2 linked regions of the Methylorubrum extorquens genome follow. The protein of the gene in region 2 interacts with the protein of the main gene of each other region in a pairwise test. Links are inferred from orthologs where the notes say so. Each region holds a gene or a part of one and is shown on either strand. Other genes may lie near its edges.

Region 1 (8,030 bases), 1.2 Mb from region 2 along the record:
CGCCGTTTCCACCTTCGCGGCCTGCGAGACCCAGTCGGGGTTGGCCCGCACCGGAATGAGCGAGCGCCTCGCCCGCGACCTGCGCGGCCTGGAGACGGCCCTGCGCCGCGCCATCGTCGTTGGACATACCCGCGCGCCCGTCGAGGCGAGCGAGGAAGGGGCACCGCACGGGGTCGGGGGGGCTTCGAGTGGGACCTCCCGGCTTCGGCAGGGCTCGGCCTTCATCCCCGCCCTACGGAGCGGCGTAGCGCAGGTGGAAGTGCCACGCGCGCTTGCCGCGATGCCCGCCGCCTCCCCCGATGCGCGGGATGATGCACCACCCGTTCGAGCTTGGCAGGCGCAGCCCTCGGCCGCCGACGCGGCGGGCGAGCCGCCCCGCCTCGCCACGGCGTCGGTCGCCGCGCACCGGCCGCCGACGGAGCGGACCCAGTGCCCGGTCAGCCTCGGCACCTTCGATCTGCTCCAGGCCGAGATGCGTCTGGCCGAGGCCGAGGGCCTGCTCGGTTGCCGCGGCACCCTCGACGCCACCGCGACCCTACCCGGGCTCGGTACCTTCGAGACCTATCTCTGGTCGGACCGCGGCAGCGGCGGAACCGTCACACTGATCTTTCAGAATAAGCGCCTGCGCTCGAAGGCGCAGCGTGGCCTCGGCGCGGAAGCCGGGCGCGGCTGAGCGCGGAGCCGCTCTTCGAAACTTCAGCTGATCCTGAGGTGCCGCGGAGCGGCCGCGAAGGAGGCCTCCGCTCCAGAGCCTCACGATGAGGGGGGTGAACCGGATAGGCGGCTTTCCCCGCGCTGCCTGAGCAGGGGGCAGACCCCCTCACATTTCGAGAAGCCGGGCAGGCCGTGCCGCAGGCAGCAGAGCCGGCGGCGTGGCGCCTCAAGGCCCGCCAGCGCATCGGCACGCATCAGGGTGAGCGCCCCGCAGGCTTCGCGCGGCCAGCGCAGGGATTGTCGCGCCTCGGTCACCTCGCCGGTCCGCTCCGGATTCTCCCGCGCGATCGTCTTGAGCGTCCAGAACAGATGCCCCCCGGCATTCTCCCACAGCAGCCGCGTCGAGAGCCCCGTCTCGGCTCGCAGCGCCTGGATCACGGGTGCGAGGCACTCGGCGAGCAGCCGATCGACTTGAACGGGAAGCGAGGCGGGCCGCGCCCGTTCCGAAGCGAGATGGACCGTCGCTGGCAGCCCGGTCTCCGGCGCGAGACTAACCGCGTCGAGGGGGAGCACCATGCCGAGCCGCGCGCCCGCCGCCAGCGTCGGCGCGACCAGCGCCGCGAACAGGTAGGCGCTCCACAGCGAGGCCACCGCCCTGCGCTCGCCCCCGGACTGGACATCCGCGAAGCGGGCGACCCCGTCGCCGATCGCATCGCTGCGCGCGAGTTCCGACAGCGCACAGGCCCGAGGGGCAGGATCGCGTCGCAGCCGACCGGCGAAGGGGGCGAAGGCCCCGCTCAGGGCGCCGTCGAGGGATGTCTGGACGATGAGGGTCAGGGCGGGATCTGCCTCACCAGCGGTAGATCAGGCTCGCGAAGAACTTCCGGGGCTGGCCGCGGTGGCAGAGCCCCGCCTGGCAAGTGAAATAGCGGTGGTCGAACGCGTTGTTCACGTTGACCTGAAGTCGCAGGCGCTTCAGCCGCGGATTGGCCTTGACGAAGTCGGAGGCTGCGACCGCATCGAGCAGGGTGACGGTTGAGCGGCGGAAGCTGCCCAGCACCTCGTTGGTCGGGCTGGCGATCAGGACGTGGGCGACCGGGCCCGTGGCGAAGCGGGTCTCGAGCGGGTTGTCGAGCGAGAGCGTGTCGAGGGCGTTGGTGATGCGGCCGGCGGTCTGGAGATCTGGGTTGATCGTGTCGGTCCGGGTGTCTCTCAGGTCGCGGAAGACGTTGTAATTGTAGGGGTTCTTCCGGAATACGACATCCGGGCCGAAGCGGTGTTCGAAGGCGCGGCCGATGCAGTACTGTCGGGTGGTGAGATCCTGGAACGCGGGATCGCCCGAGAACGGGTTCGTCTTCTGGAAGCGCGGATCGGCGAAGTTCGAGAAGAGCGAGCCGTGACCCGGCACGGTGTTGTCGAGATTTCGGCGAGAGGCTTTTCTCAGCCGGCGCGGACCTCCCGAGAGGGCCGCGCCGATGCGGATCGGTTCAGCGCAACAGGTTGGTCTTGGCCAGATCGAGGATTGCGTCGCCGCGCCCGTTCATCACTGCCTGGAGTGCGTAGAGGCTGAAACCCTTCACCTGCTCGGCCTGGAGCTTGGGCGGCATCGCCAGTTCCTGGCGGTTCGTCACCACGTCGAGGAGAGCCGGACCGGGATGGGACAGCACGTCCTGAATGGCACCTTCCAGATCGCCCGGATCCTCGACCCGGCGGGCGTGGATGCCGATGGCACGGGCCATGGCGGCGAAATCCGGGTTTTCGAGCGTAACGCCGGTTTCGAGATAGCCTGCGGCCTTCATCTCCAGCTCGACGAAGCCGAGGGTGCCGTTGTTGTAGATCACGACCTTCACCGGCAGCCGCTCCTGCGTCAGCGTGAGGACGTCGCCCATCAGCATGGTGAAGCCGCCATCGCCCGACAGCGAGATCACCTGCCGGCCAGGGCTCGCCGCCTGGATGCCGATGGCGTGCGGCAGGGCGTTCGCCATCGAGCCGTGCGCCCAGGAGCCGATCAGGCGCCGTCCCGCCGTCATGGCGAGGTAGCGCGCGGCCCAGACGGTCGGCGTGCCGACATCGGCCGTGAACACCGCGTTGTCGGTCGCCGCCTCGCTGAGGAGCCGGGTGAGGTATTGCGGGTGGATCGGCTTGCGCCCCGGTTTGCCGGTGGCGAGGTCGTCGAGGTCTTCGCGCGCCTTGGCGTAGTGCTTGAGACTGGTCTCCAGATGGCGCCCGCTGTCGTTGCCGGTCAGCCGCGGCAGAAGCGCGTCGATGGTGGCGGCGACATCGCCGACGAGACCGAGTTCGAGCCGGCAGCGCTTGCCGAGATTCTCCGGACGCAGATCGACCTGCGCGATCTTGGCGTGCTCAGGGTAGAACTGGCGGTAAGGGAAGTCGGTGCCGAGCATCAGCAGGGTCTCGCAGGCTTCCATCGCCGCGTAGCCCGAACTGAACCCGATCAGACCGGTCATGCCGACATCGTAGGGATTGTCGTGCTCGACATGCTCCTTGCCGCCGAGCGCGTGGACGATCGGGCTCTTGAGACGCTCGGCCAGCCGCATCAGCGGGGCGTGCGCCCCGGCGCAGCCGCGCCCGCACAGAAGCGTGATCTTCTTGGACCCGTTGAGGAGATCCGCCAAGCGGTCGAGTTCATCCGCGGGCGGTACGGTGACCGGCGCGCGGGGGCGCAGCGTTGCGGGCGCGGACAGGGCGCGCTTGGGCGCCTCCTTCAGGGCGACAGTGCCAGGGATGACCACCACGGCGACGCCGCGTTGGCCGACCGCCGAGCGGATCGCCGCCTCAAGGACGTTGGGCAGCTGTGCCGGGTCGGAGACCGTCTCGCAGAAATGGCTGCAATCGCGGAACAACTCCTCGGGCCGCGTCGCCTGGAAGTAGTTGAGGCCGATCTCGCTCGACGGGATATGCGCGGCGATCGCCAGGACCGGGGTGCGCGTGCGGTGAGCGTCGAACAGGCCGTTGATGAGGTGGAGGTTGCCCGGTCCGCAGGAGCCGGCACAGACCGCGAGTTCGCCCGTGATCTGCGCCTCGCCGGCGGCGGCGAAGGCGGCGACCTCCTCGTGGCGGACATGGACCCAATCAATGACGCCGCGGGCGCGGATCGCCTCGGTGATCCCGTTCAGGCTGTCGCCGACGAGGCCGTAGACGCGGCGCACGCCCGCCTGCTGGAGCGTCTCGACCACGAGATCCGATACGTTGCGGGTTGCCATGCGCCGTCTCCGAACAGGACCGCCCGAGAAGGCGGTGACGGCGGGCCAACGTCAAACGCAAGCGAAGGTTCGATGGATCGAAGATTTTGTAATGACTGCACAATTTCGCATGCCGAGTGCATCGTCTCCGGCAGGATCGTCACTTCGCCGACCTGTGGCCGGGCCGGATCGATGACGGCCTTTCTGCCGTTCAGGCTGCTTCGTGCCCGAGCGATCCCATTGCGCGATAGGCTCTGACAAAAAAAGGGGGCCAGCCGATCGTGCCGGCGGGCCCCCTTGGCAAAATGCCTCGGCGAGGTGTTTCGCCTTATGTGTTCATCGAGTCGAAGAAGTCGCTGTTGCTCTTGGTCTGGCGCAGCTTGTCCATGAGGAACTCGATCGCGTCGGTGACGCCCATCGGGTTGAGGATGCGGCGGAGCACATAGGTCTTCTTGAGCGAATCCGGCGGCACCAGCAGCTCTTCCTTACGGGTGCCGGAGCGGGTGATGTCGATGGCCGGGAAGATGCGCTTGTCCGAGACCTTGCGGTCGAGAATGATCTCGGAATTGCCGGTGCCCTTGAACTCCTCGAAGATCACCTCGTCCATGCGCGAGCCGGTATCGATCAGCGCGGTCGCGATGATGGAGAGCGAGCCGCCCTCCTCGATGTTGCGGGCCGCACCGAAGAAGCGCTTGGGCCGCTGCAGGGCGTTGGCATCGACGCCGCCGGTCAGCACCTTGCCCGACGACGGCACGACCGTGTTGTAGGCGCGGCCGAGGCGGGTGATGGAATCGAGGAGGATCACCACGTCGCGGCCGTGCTCGACCAAGCGCTTGGCCTTCTCGATCACCATTTCGGCGACCTGCACGTGGCGGGTGGCCGGCTCGTCGAAGGTCGAGGCGATGACCTCGCCCTTCACCGAGCGGATCATGTCGGTCACCTCTTCCGGGCGCTCGTCGATGAGCAGCACGATGAGGTAGCATTCCGGGTGGTTGATCGTGATCGACTGCGCGATGTTCTGCATCAGCACGGTCTTGCCGGTGCGCGGCGGAGCGACGATCAGCGCGCGCTGGCCCTTGCCGATCGGCGAGACGATGTCGATGATCCGCGGGCTGAAGTCCTTCTTGGGCGGGTTGTCGAGTTCGAGCTTGAAGCGCTGCGTCGGGAACAGCGGCGTCAGGTTGTCGAAGTGGACCTTGTGCTTGATCTTCTCCGGGTTCTCGAAGTTGATCGTGTTGACCTTGAGCAGCGCGAAGTAGCGCTCGCCGTCCTTGGGGCCGCGGATCGGGCCCTCGACGGTGTCGCCGGTGCGCAGGCCGAAGCGGCGGATCTGGGTCGGCGAGATGTAGATGTCGTCCGGACCCGGCAGGTAGTTCGAATCGTGCGAGCGCAGGAAGCCGAACCCGTCCTGAAGCACCTCGACCGTGCCGGCGCCGATGATCTCGGTCTCGTTGGCCGCGAGCTGCTTGAGGATCGCAAACATCAGCTCTTGCTTGCGCATCGTCGAGGCATTCTCGACATCGAGCTCCTCCGCGAAGGCCGTGAGCTCGGTCGGCGTTTTGGACTTGAGGTCCTGAAGCTTCACCTCCCGCCGAGCGACGAGATCGGCCGGCGCGACGACGGCTTCGGCCGGAGCTTCGACAGGGGAGAGAGCGTCGTTCTGTGACGTCATGTGGGGAGATGCAACCAACGAAGGGCGGGGAGTGGTCGGCCGGTTCGGGAGCAGAGCCGGGCGCCGGGGAAGCGCCCCAGGGTCCGTAGCCGTCGCGGGCGCGCGGCTCGGCCCGCGCATCGGTTCCGCTGGGCCAGAAAGACCTCGGAATGCGACACGGCTGCAATGGGAGAGCATGGCTCAGTAGCGCGTTTCGCCACCCGGCTCAAGACCCCGCCCGCCGATTTCATCTTAGGGTTTGGCGAGCCGGCCTATCGCCGCCGCAGCCTCACGTAGAGGGCGCCGCCTCCGCCGTGATGGCGCGCCGCCTCCTCGAAACCGATCACGAGGCCGCGCAATTCCGGGCCCCGCAGCCAGTGCGGGACGCTGCGGCGGAGCACGCCGCGCTCGGAGAAACCGCCGCGGTCCCGGCCGCCGAAATCCTCGCCGCCCTTGCCGGTCACAACGAGCACGCGGGCATGCCCCGCCGCGCGGGAGCGGAGCAGGAAGCCGACCAGGGCCGCATGCGCCTCCGCCTGATACAGGCCGTGCAGATCGATGCGCGCCTCGATCGTCAGTGTGCCCCGCTCCAGCCCACGCCGCTCCCGCCGCTCCAGGCCCGGCGCCCCTGGGAACGGAGGCGGCGGTGGCGAAGCGGGTGCGGCGCTGGCCCGGGCGATCTCGGGAGCGAGGTCGCCAAGCTTGAGCGGCTTCGACGCGGCCCGCGACAGAGAGAGGGCGGTGGCAGGCTTGAGTGGGACAGGCTTGAGTGGGGTAGGCTTGGCGGGGGGCGCCGGGGGAGGGGAGGCGGATTTCCAGATGGGCTTGGAGGCCGGCTTCGGAGCCGGCTTGGCGACTTTGGCCGCAGACCCGGTGATCGGCGGTGCGGGCTGTTCGGCGCCGGCCGCGGGCCCCTTCTGAGCGGGTTTTTTCGGCTTGGCGCGGCTCCGCAGGGGCGTGATCAGCTTGGCGATCTCGCCCCAGAGATGCGCCTCCTCACGCGAGAGCAGGCGCGAGCGCCGCGGCGGCCGCACGCTCACGGCCGCGCCGCTCCGGCGGCGGCCTCCGGTGCGGCCGCGTCCTTCCCAGCGCTATCCGGGGCGGGTTTCGGGATCAGCACCACGAAGCCCATCCGGTCGTGCAGGTCGCCCGCCGCCCGTCCGGCGGCGGCGCCGGTGCCGACATAGAGGTCGCCGCGCGCCGGGCCGACGATGGCCGAGCCGGTATCGGCGGCGACGACCAGATGCCCGCGGCCGGGCTGGCCCGGCAGCTTGCCTTCCAGCCAGAACGGCAGGCCGTAGCGCCACAGGTTCCCGTCGACGGCCATGCTGCGCCCCGGACTCAGCGGCACGCCCGCGGCGCCGGGCGGCCCGAGGGCGGGGTCGGTCACCGGCTCGGTCCGGAAGAAGATGTAGGACGCGTTCATCCGCATCAGCCGGCGGGCATGGTCGGGGTTGGCCCGCAGCCACGCCGTCCAGCGCTCCAGGCTCAGCCCGTTGATCGGCAGATGGCCCTCGTTGACGAGCAGCTTGCCGATCGAGGTGTAGGGCTGGCCGTTCTTGCCGTCGTAGAGCACCCGCATCCCGCGTCCGTCGGGCAGGCGCACTCGCCCGGACCCCTGCACCTGCAGCACGAAGAGGTCCACGGCGTCGCGCAGCCACAGCAGCGGCCGGGTGCGCTCGCCGAGTGCCCCGTCCTCGATCGCCGCGCGGTCGGGATAGGGGACGAGCCCGGTCTCGGTGCGCCGGCCCGCGCGGTAGATCGGATCGAGCCCCGGCGCCGTCTCGCCGGGGGCGAGGCTGACGAGGTCGTCCGGCCGGGCCAGCACGGGGGCGGTGTAGCCGGGGCCGGGCTCGAGCGACCCGGTGAGTTCCGGCTCGAAATAACCGGTGAGGAAGCCGACCCGGCGCTCAGGCTCCGTTCCAGAGGCCGGGCGGACGATGCGGTAGGCGGAGAACCGCGCCTCGAAGAATGTTTTGGCTTCGTTCGGCTTCACCTCGGCTGCGGCGGCGCAGGCCGCCGCGAGGTCGGCGGGCGAGCCCGTCACGCCCCCGATCTGGGGCGGGTTGGGGCCGGGCCCGGCGCAGGTGCGGCGGAAGGCGTCGAGAGAGGCCGCCCCGTCATCCTCGCGCCAGCCGGGCAGGGCTGCGAGGGGGACCGGCTCCAGCACGGCGCCCGGCACGCGCGGAGGCCCATCCGCGCGTGAGGGTACGGCGGGAATGGAAACGGCCGCAGCGGCGAGGACCGCTGCGGCCGGAAGGGAAACGCGCAAACACGGCATGAGGCGAAACGATCAGCCGCCCGCGTCGGTGGCGACGAGTTGCCAGTTCGGGTCGCGCGAGCCGAGTGTGCGGGCGAAGGTCCACACGTCTGGCACTTCGACGCCGGTCTCGGCATTGCCATCGATCACCTTGCCGTCCGCATCGCGGGTGGCGGTGATGAGGTTTGAGAGGAAGCGCACGGTGATCTGGGCCGCACGGTTCTTCACCTCGACGGCGGCGATCTCCGCCTTGTCGATGGAGATG
Region 2 (7,916 bases):
GACCCGATCTGTCTTCTGCCGAACGAGGGCCGGGTCTTCGCCGCCCTGATGCGGATGCCGGCCTACGACAACGCCGTGCTGCTGGTGCAGCGCGAGGTGAGTCAGCTCGCCATCGACTTTCCCGGCGTCGCCCGCGCCGCGGCGGCCGAGTACCTGACCTTCGACGAGCTGCGCCGCTACGTGCAGATCGCCTTCGCTTCGGTCTTCATCCTGATCGCGCTGATCACGCTGCTCTCGGCGGTGTGGTTCGGGCTGAACTTCGCCAACCGCTTCGTCGCGCCGATCCGCCGACTCATCAACGCCGCCGACGAGGTCGCCGCCGGCAATTTCTACGCCCGCGTGCCGGCCCGGAAATCGGATGGCGACCTCGCCCATCTCGGCGAGAGCTTCAACACGATGACGCTGGAGTTGCGCCGCCAGCACGACGGCCTGCGCGCAGCCAACGACTTGATCGACCGCCGCCGCCGCTTCACCGAAGCCGTGTTGTCGGGCGTCTCGCCCGGCGTGCTCGGTGTCGATGCCGACGGCGTCATCACCATCGCCAATCCCGGCGCGGAGCGGACTCTCGGTCTCACCGCCAAGGAACTGGTCGGGCAGCCGCTCACGAACGTCGTGCCGGAGATCGCGGCGCTGTTCCCGGAGGCGGAGGGACGCCACCGCGCCCTGCAGCAGCAGATCCAGCTCGTGCGCGGTGGCCGCGAGCGCACCATTGCCGTCCGCGTCACCAGCGAGCAGGCGCAGGGCGAGGCGCGCGGCTACGTCGTGACGCTCGACGACATCACCGATCTCGTCACGGCGCAGCGCACCTCGGCCTGGGCGGACGTGGCCCGCCGCATCGCCCACGAGATCAAGAACCCGCTGACCCCGATCCAGCTCTCGGCCGAGCGCATCCGGCGTAAGTACGGAAAAGTGATCACCACCGACAAGGACGTCTTCGAGCAGTGCACCGCCACGATCGTGCGGCAGGTGGATGAGATCAAGCGGATGGTGGACGAGTTCTCCTCCTTCGCCCGAATGCCGAAACCGGCGATCACGCAGCAGGATCTGGCCGAGATCGCCCGCCAGAACCTGTTCATGCTGCGCATGGCGCATCCCGACCTCGACTTCCCGTTCGAAACCGCCGGCGAGGACGAGAAGGGCCGCGTCGTCGCCGCCTTCGACGTTCGGCTGTTCTCCCAGGCGCTCACCAACATTCTCAAGAACGCCGTCGAGGCGGTTCAGGCGGTGCCGGAAGACGTGCTGACGGCCGATGGCGGCAAGGGTCAGGTACGCCTGCAACTCCTCGTCGAAGACGCGTTCGTGGTGATCGAAGTCACCGACAACGGAAAAGGCTTTCCGGCAGAGGGGCGCCAGCGCCTGCTCGAACCCTATATGACGACCCGCGAAGGCGGGACCGGCCTCGGGCTCGCGATCGTTTCCAAGGTGCTCGAGGAGCATGGCGGGGGGATCGAGTTGAACGACAACCCGGAAGGGCGCGGCGGACTGGTCCGCATGCGGCTGCCGCGGGAAGTCGGACGGCCGGACGAACGGAATTCCGGGACCGGTGCGGGACAGGAGCGGGATCGCTCCGCGGCACCGGACGCGCGTGACAGGACAACGATGGATAAGAACACGGAGGACGCCATGGAAGCGCGACGCGTCGCGGAGGTGCTGCCATGAGCGCCGATATCCTGATCGTCGACGACGAAGCCGACATCCGCGATCTGGTCGCGGGCATCTTGGACGACGAGGGGCACCGCACCCGAACCGCGGCCGGGTCCGACGAGGCACTGGCGGCGATCGAATCGCGCCGGCCCCACCTCGTCTTCCTCGACATCTGGCTCCAGGGCTCGCGCCTCGACGGGTTGCAGGTGCTCGACCTCATCAAGGCGGGCCATCCAGACCTGCCGGTGGTGATGATCTCGGGCCACGGCAACATCGAGACCGCGGTGGCGGCGATCAAATCCGGCGCCTACGACTTCATCGAGAAGCCGTTCAAGGCCGACCGCCTGATCCTCGTCGCCGAGCGGGCGCTCGAAGCTTCGCGCCTCAAGCGCGAGGTGCGCGACCTCAAGGTCCGCTCAGGACAGGCCAGCCGCATCGTCGGCGCCTCGGTCGCGGTCAACCAGCTCCGTCAGACCATCGAGCGCGTGGCCCCGACCAACGCCCGCGTGATGATCTCGGGCGCGCCGGGTGCGGGCAAGGAACTCTCGGCGCGCACCCTGCACGCCGCCTCCTCGCGGGCGAGCGGGCCCTTCGTCGTCATCAACGCGGCGACGATCACGCCGGAGACGATGGAAGCCGAGCTGTTCGGCGTCGAAGGCGGAGAGGGCCGGGTACGGCGCGTCGGCGCCCTGGAAGAGGCCCATGGAGGCTCCCTCTACATCGACGAAGTCGCCGACATGCCCAAGGAGACGCAGAGCCGGATCCTGCGCGTCCTCGTCGATCAGAACTTCCAGCGTGTCGGCGGCACCGCCCGCGTCCACGTCGATGTCCGCATCGTCTCGTCCTCCTCCCGCGACCTGACCGAGGAGATCGCCGCCGGGCGCTTCCGCGAGGATCTGTTCCACCGCCTCTCGGTGGTGCCGATCCGCATTCCCTCGCTCGCCGAGCGGCGCGAGGACGTGCCGGAACTCATCACCTTCTTCATGGAGCAGATCTCGGCGGCCACCGGACTGCCGCGGCGCCGCATCGCCGAGGACGCGATGGCGGTGCTCCAGTCGCACGACTGGCCCGGCAACGTCCGTCAGTTGCGCAACAACGTCGAGCGGCTGATGATCCTGACCCAGAGCGATCCGGAGCAGGAGGTGACGTCCGAGATGCTGCCGACCGAGATCGGCGCGCTCGTGCCGACGACACCGACCGGTGCGGGCGGCGAGAAGCTGATGAGCCTGGCCCTGCGCGAGGCGCGCGAGATCTTCGAGCGGGAATACCTCATCGCGCAGATCGCCCGCTTCTCCGGCAACATCTCCCGCACGGCCGAATTCATCGGCATGGAGCGCTCGGCCCTCCACCGGAAACTGAAGTCGCTCGGCATCGGGCCATAATGGCCGGCCGCCGCCCGCCTCTCGGGAGGACGGGCGGCGGGAGCAGTTGCAAGGGGTGGATATTGACGCTTTGCGCTGCGGGGGACCTCTTGCATCGCGGCAAGCTTCGCCCTGTAATGGAAATGGCCCGGCAGAGCGGTCCCAACACGTGAGAGCGCCGCCCCGCGCTTCAGCCACGGGACCCTGCTGATCCGTGGCGCGGGTCTCAAAACTAAGGATAAAAAGAAATGGCGGGCGAGCGCGCTCAGAACCTCCAGGATACGTTCCTGAATCATGTCCGCAAGAACAAGATCCCGCTGACGATCTTCCTCGTCAACGGGGTCAAGCTTCAAGGTGTCGTGACGTGGTTCGACAACTTCTGCGTCCTGCTTCGTCGGGACGGGCACTCCCAGCTCGTCTACAAGCACGCGATCTCGACGATCATGCCGGGTCATCCGGTGCAACTGTTCGAGCCGGACGAAACGGCGCCTGAAAAAGCCTGACTGTGCGAAGCGAGCCGGTTTCCGCCATTTGCGGACGTCGACGGATGTAAAATGGTGTCATCGTTCCAACATAAGGGAGCGATGACACGGAGACGCCATGACTGAAATCCTTCCGCCCGGCGAAGCACGCTTGCAGGCGAAGGCCGCCCCCGAGGGCGAGATTGCCGCCGCGACCCGCACGCTGGTTCTCGGCCCCTATCTCACACGCGCCGCTCAACGGCTTGCCCCGGGACAGACGGAGACCGTGCGCTCCGACGAAGCGCGGCTCGACGAGGCCGTCGGCTTGGCCGCCGCCATCGAGCTCGACGTGTTCCGGGCGATCTCGGTGCACATCCAGCGCCCGCGTCCCTCGACCTATCTCGGCAAGGGCCGGGTCGAGGAGGTCGCCGGGCTCATCAAAGCCGAGGAAATCGGCCTCGTGGTGATGGATTGCGCCCTCTCGCCGGTGCAGCAGCGCAACCTCGAAAAGGCTTGGGGCGCGAAGGTCATCGACCGGACCGGCCTGATCCTCGAGATCTTCGGCCGGCGCGCCTCGACCCGCGAGGGCACGCTTCAGGTCGAGCACGCCCATCTCGCCTATCAGAAGTCGCGTCTGGTGCGGTCGTGGACCCACCTGGAGCGGCAGCGCGGCGGCTTCGGCTTCCTCGGCGGACCCGGTGAGACCCAGATCGAGGCCGATCGGCGGATGATCCAGGAGCGGATGACCCGGATCGAGCGCGACCTCGAAGCCGTTACCCGCACCCGCGGCCTCCACCGCAAGAGCCGCGCGCGGGTGCCTTATCCGATCGTGGCGCTGGTCGGGTACACCAACGCAGGCAAATCGACGCTGTTCAACGCCCTGACCAAGGCCGAGGTGCGGGCGCAGGACATGCTGTTTGCCACCCTCGACCCGACCGCGCGGGCGACCAAGCTGCCGCACGGCGAAACGGTCATCCTGTCCGATACGGTCGGCTTCATCTCCGACCTTCCAACCTCGCTGATCGCCGCCTTCCGCGCCACGCTGGAGGATGTGATCGAGGCGGATATCCTGCTCCACGTGCGCGACGTCTCGCATGGCGACACCCAGGCCCAGGCCGAGGATGTCGAGGGCGTGCTGCGCGAACTCGGAATCGAGGCGGATGCGGAGCGGATCATCGAAGTGTGGAACAAGGCCGACCTGCTCGATGACGGCGAGCGCACCCGGCTACTCAATCTCAGCGCCGCGCATCGCGGGGCCGGGCCGGCACCGATACTCGTCTCGGCTCTGACGGGGGAAGGTCTTCCGGAACTCACCGAGCGGATCGAGGGGCAGGTGGCGCGGGCGCGATCGACCTTCGCCGTGACGCTTCCGCCCGAGGACGGCGCCGCCCTCAACTGGCTCTACGAGAACGCCGAGGTGCTCGACCGCCAATCCGAGACCGGCGGTGCGATCGCGCTTAAGATCCGCATCGCCCCAGAGAAGGAGCCCCGCTTCCTCAACCGGTTCGAGGCGGCGCAGCGCGTCGGTGGTCCGCAGAGTTCACCGGCCGCATAGAGCCTCGCCCGCTTGCGGGTCAGAATTCTTCGAAGAGAAGATTCCAGTAAACAAAAAGGCCGGAGCCGCTCATCGCGGCTCTGGCCTTTTCTTGTTTCAGAGTATCGTCCCGAAAGCCAATGGCCGCTTCCGGAACGATGCTTTTGCGTTTGCGTCAATCCTTCGGCGCAGCGTGGGCCACCATCGCGAGGCTGTGGTGCAGACCGCTCGCGCCGCCGCCCACGACTTCGACCCTCGACCCGGTCTTGGCTCGCCGCGTCGCCCATTCCCGGATCATCTCCAGGCAGGTGTGATCGACATGGCGCAGATCCTGCGCCTCGAGCCGGACCGGCGAGCCTTCCGGCGTCCGCTCCAGCGCCGCCGTGAGGTGCGGCAGTTGCAGGAAGGTCGCCGAGCCCGAGAGCCGCAGTTCCGGCACCGCCTGAAGCGCTCCACCCTGCACCGCCTGCGCCGCGCCGCCCTCGATCTTGAGCGGGCCGCGGATGTAGTGCGGGATCACCTGCAGCAGGCTGAGCGCGAGGCCGGTGAGCACGCCGGTGAGCAGATCGGTGGCGACGACCATCACCATGGTGGCGAGCCAGATCGCGGCGGTGGGCAGGCCGTAACGCTCGTGCAGGTGGAAGGCGTGGGCGGGGCTGACGAGGCGCCAGCCGGTCACGACGAGAATGCCGGCGAGGGAGGCGGTCGGCACGACCTTCAGAACCATCGGCAGGACCAGCAGGAAGGCGAGAATCCAGGTGCCGTGCAGGATGGTGGAGGCCCGCGAAGCCGCACCGGCCTGGACGTTGGCCGAGGAGCGGACGATCACGCCGGTCATCGGCAGGCCACCCGCGAGGCCGCAGAGGATGTTGCCGATACCCTGAGCACCGAGTTCGCGGTTGTACTGCGTGCGCGGGCCGTCATGCATCCGGTCCACCGCCGCCGCCGAGAGCAGGCTCTCGGCGCTGGCGATGACCGCGAGGGTCACCGCCATCAGGATCATCGCTGGCTCGGCCAGGCGGCTCCAGTCGCCCATACCCGGCATGGTGACGGCGGAGAAGATGTTCTCCGGGACCTCGACGCGCTTGACGTCCATGCTGCCGACGACCGCGACGATCGTGCCAGCCAGGACGCCCATCAGGGCGCCGGGGATCAGCTTGAGCTTGGCCGGACGGATCTTCTCCCAACCGATCATCGCGACGATGGTGGCGAGGCCGACGATGACGGCTCCGGGGCGGTTGCCTTCCGGACCGGAGACGAAGTTGAAGAAGGCGGCGGGGATGGCGATGAGGTTGTCGAGGCCGCTGGCCTTGGGCAGGGCGTCGGTCAACACGTGGATCTGGGCGAGCACGATCAGGATGCCGATGCCGGCCAGCATGCCGTGAACGACCGCCGGGGAGATCGCCCGGAACCAGCCGCCGACCCGGAGCGCCCCGGCGAGGAGTTGGATCGCGCCGGCCGCGACGAGGACCGGCCCGAGGGCGTCGATGCCGTGCTCACGCACGAACTCGAAGACGATGACGGCGAGGCCCGCGGCCGGGCCGCTGACCTGAAGCGGCGAGCCGGCAAGGAAGCCGACAACGATGCCGCCGATGATGCCGGTGATGAGGCCGCGCTCGGCCGGTACACCGGAGGCCATGGCGATGCCCATGCAGAGGGGCATCGCCACAAGAAAGACGACAAAGGAGGACGGGAGATCCCGACCGATAGTGGACGGCATCAGCCGGGCGAGGGAGGCGCGCATAGCAAATTCTACTCCGCTGCGATGGCGTGAGGGCCGGCGAATTCCGGCGTGGCGATCCGGGATGCCGAAGCCTGGGCGACGGGGACGCCTGTGGCTTCATCGATGGGGACGAAGCGGCTGCGCTCGCCGCAATAGGCGAGCACCTGGCCACTCTCGATTTCGAAGAACCAGCCGTGCAGGCGCAGCTTGCCGCGGGCCAACGCCGTCGCCACGCTCGGATGCGTGCGCAGATTGCTGAGCTGCACCACAACATTCTCGAGGGCGATCGCGCGGTGGCGCTCCTTCGGGCCCATTCCCTCGGGATAGGCTTCGCAGACGATCTGTTTCGCCGCATGGCTGTGGCGCAACCAAGCCGCCACGTTGGGCATGTTGCCGAGCGCCTCAGGATCCATGAGGCCCTTCATCGCGCCGCAATCGGAATGCCCGCAGATCACGATGTCGAGCACGCCGAGGGCGACGACCGCGTACTCGATCGCGGAGGACACGCCGCCGTTCTGCTGCGAGAAGGGTGGCACGATATTGCCGGCGTTCCGGCACACGAAGAGGTCGCCGGGACCGGACTGCGTGATGTGCTCGGGCGAGACGCGGGAATCGGCGCAGGCGATAATCAGCGCCTGCGGCTGCTGGCCGTCGCGCACCAGCCGCTGATACATCCGCTGCTGGCCTGGGAAGACCAATCCTCGGAAGTTCGAGAGGCCTTGGATGATGCCGTCCACGTCAAACCCCGCTGTCCGTCACCACGCGTGAGCCGACACGCCGGGACGCATGAGATGCTGGCTGGATGACGGGCGCGTTCCGCCCGCCGATCCGCGAAGTCCAATCAGGCAAGACGCGGTGATGCCGGCGCCTCCGTCAGGCACGGGGCAGCCAGCGCCGTCGCATGGCCTGCGACGACGTGTGAGCCGGCTCGATGTCGTCCGGGAATCCGGTCGGCCCGAGGCGGCGCGGCCGGAGATCGGATAGCAGGGACGTGGCCGGCGGCGCGGGTTGAGCGCCGCCGCCGGACAAGCCTTCGTTAGCGGGCCCGGCGCGGAGCGGTGCCGGCGGACCAGCGCGGCTGCACCGTACCCTGACGCAGAGCGGCGGTGGGGACGCCGCCCTTGGCGCCAGCGTTCTCACTCAGCATCGGCGCGCCGAGGATCTGGCCCGAGCCGGCACGCTGCGAGTGGAGC

Evidence for each region.
Region 1: the proteins of hfq (region 2) and rho interact in binary tests that used the Escherichia coli proteins (3 or more experiments, as listed by UniProt). The link is inferred for Methylorubrum extorquens from one-to-one orthologs.

The regions. Positions count from the first base shown.
Region 1 is NZ_JALJXF010000001.1:4,284,010-4,292,039, reverse strand. What follows is about bases 3,355-6,341. They hold rho (transcription termination factor Rho), read right to left. Parts: upstream 5,527-6,341; coding sequence 4,183-5,526; downstream 3,355-4,182. Other genes in these bases: J2W78_RS20030 (Smr/MutS family protein), read right to left, coding at 5,778-6,341; poxB (ubiquinone-dependent pyruvate dehydrogenase), read right to left, coding at 3,355-3,875. Outside these bases: J2W78_RS20055 (hypothetical protein), read left to right, coding at 1-673; siderophore-iron reductase FhuF, read right to left, coding at 754-1,305; J2W78_RS20045 (hypothetical protein), read right to left, coding at 1,505-2,062; more of poxB, read right to left, coding at 2,142-3,354; more of J2W78_RS20030, read right to left, coding at 6,342-6,545; mltA (murein transglycosylase A), read right to left, coding at 6,542-7,786; J2W78_RS20020 (Tim44/TimA family putative adaptor protein), read right to left, coding at 7,799-8,030. UniProt on the Escherichia coli protein: Facilitates transcription termination by a mechanism that involves Rho binding to the nascent RNA, activation of Rho's RNA-dependent ATPase activity, and release of the mRNA from the DNA template.
Region 2 is NZ_JALJXF010000001.1:3,132,581-3,140,496, reverse strand. Bases 2,008-4,880 are described here. They hold hfq (RNA chaperone Hfq), read left to right. Parts: upstream 2,008-3,253; coding sequence 3,254-3,508; downstream 3,509-4,880. Other genes in these bases: hflX (GTPase HflX), read left to right, coding at 3,606-4,880; ntrX (nitrogen assimilation response regulator NtrX), read left to right, coding at 2,008-3,026. Also shown: J2W78_RS14865 (sensor histidine kinase NtrY-like), read left to right, coding at 1-1,659; more of ntrX, read left to right, coding at 1,656-2,007; more of hflX, read left to right, coding at 4,881-5,021; J2W78_RS14845 (SulP family inorganic anion transporter), read right to left, coding at 5,176-6,744; J2W78_RS14840 (carbonic anhydrase), read right to left, coding at 6,753-7,460; J2W78_RS14835 (hypothetical protein), read right to left, coding at 7,760-7,916. UniProt on the Escherichia coli protein: RNA chaperone that binds small regulatory RNA (sRNAs) and mRNAs to facilitate mRNA translational regulation in response to envelope stress, environmental stress and changes in metabolite concentrations.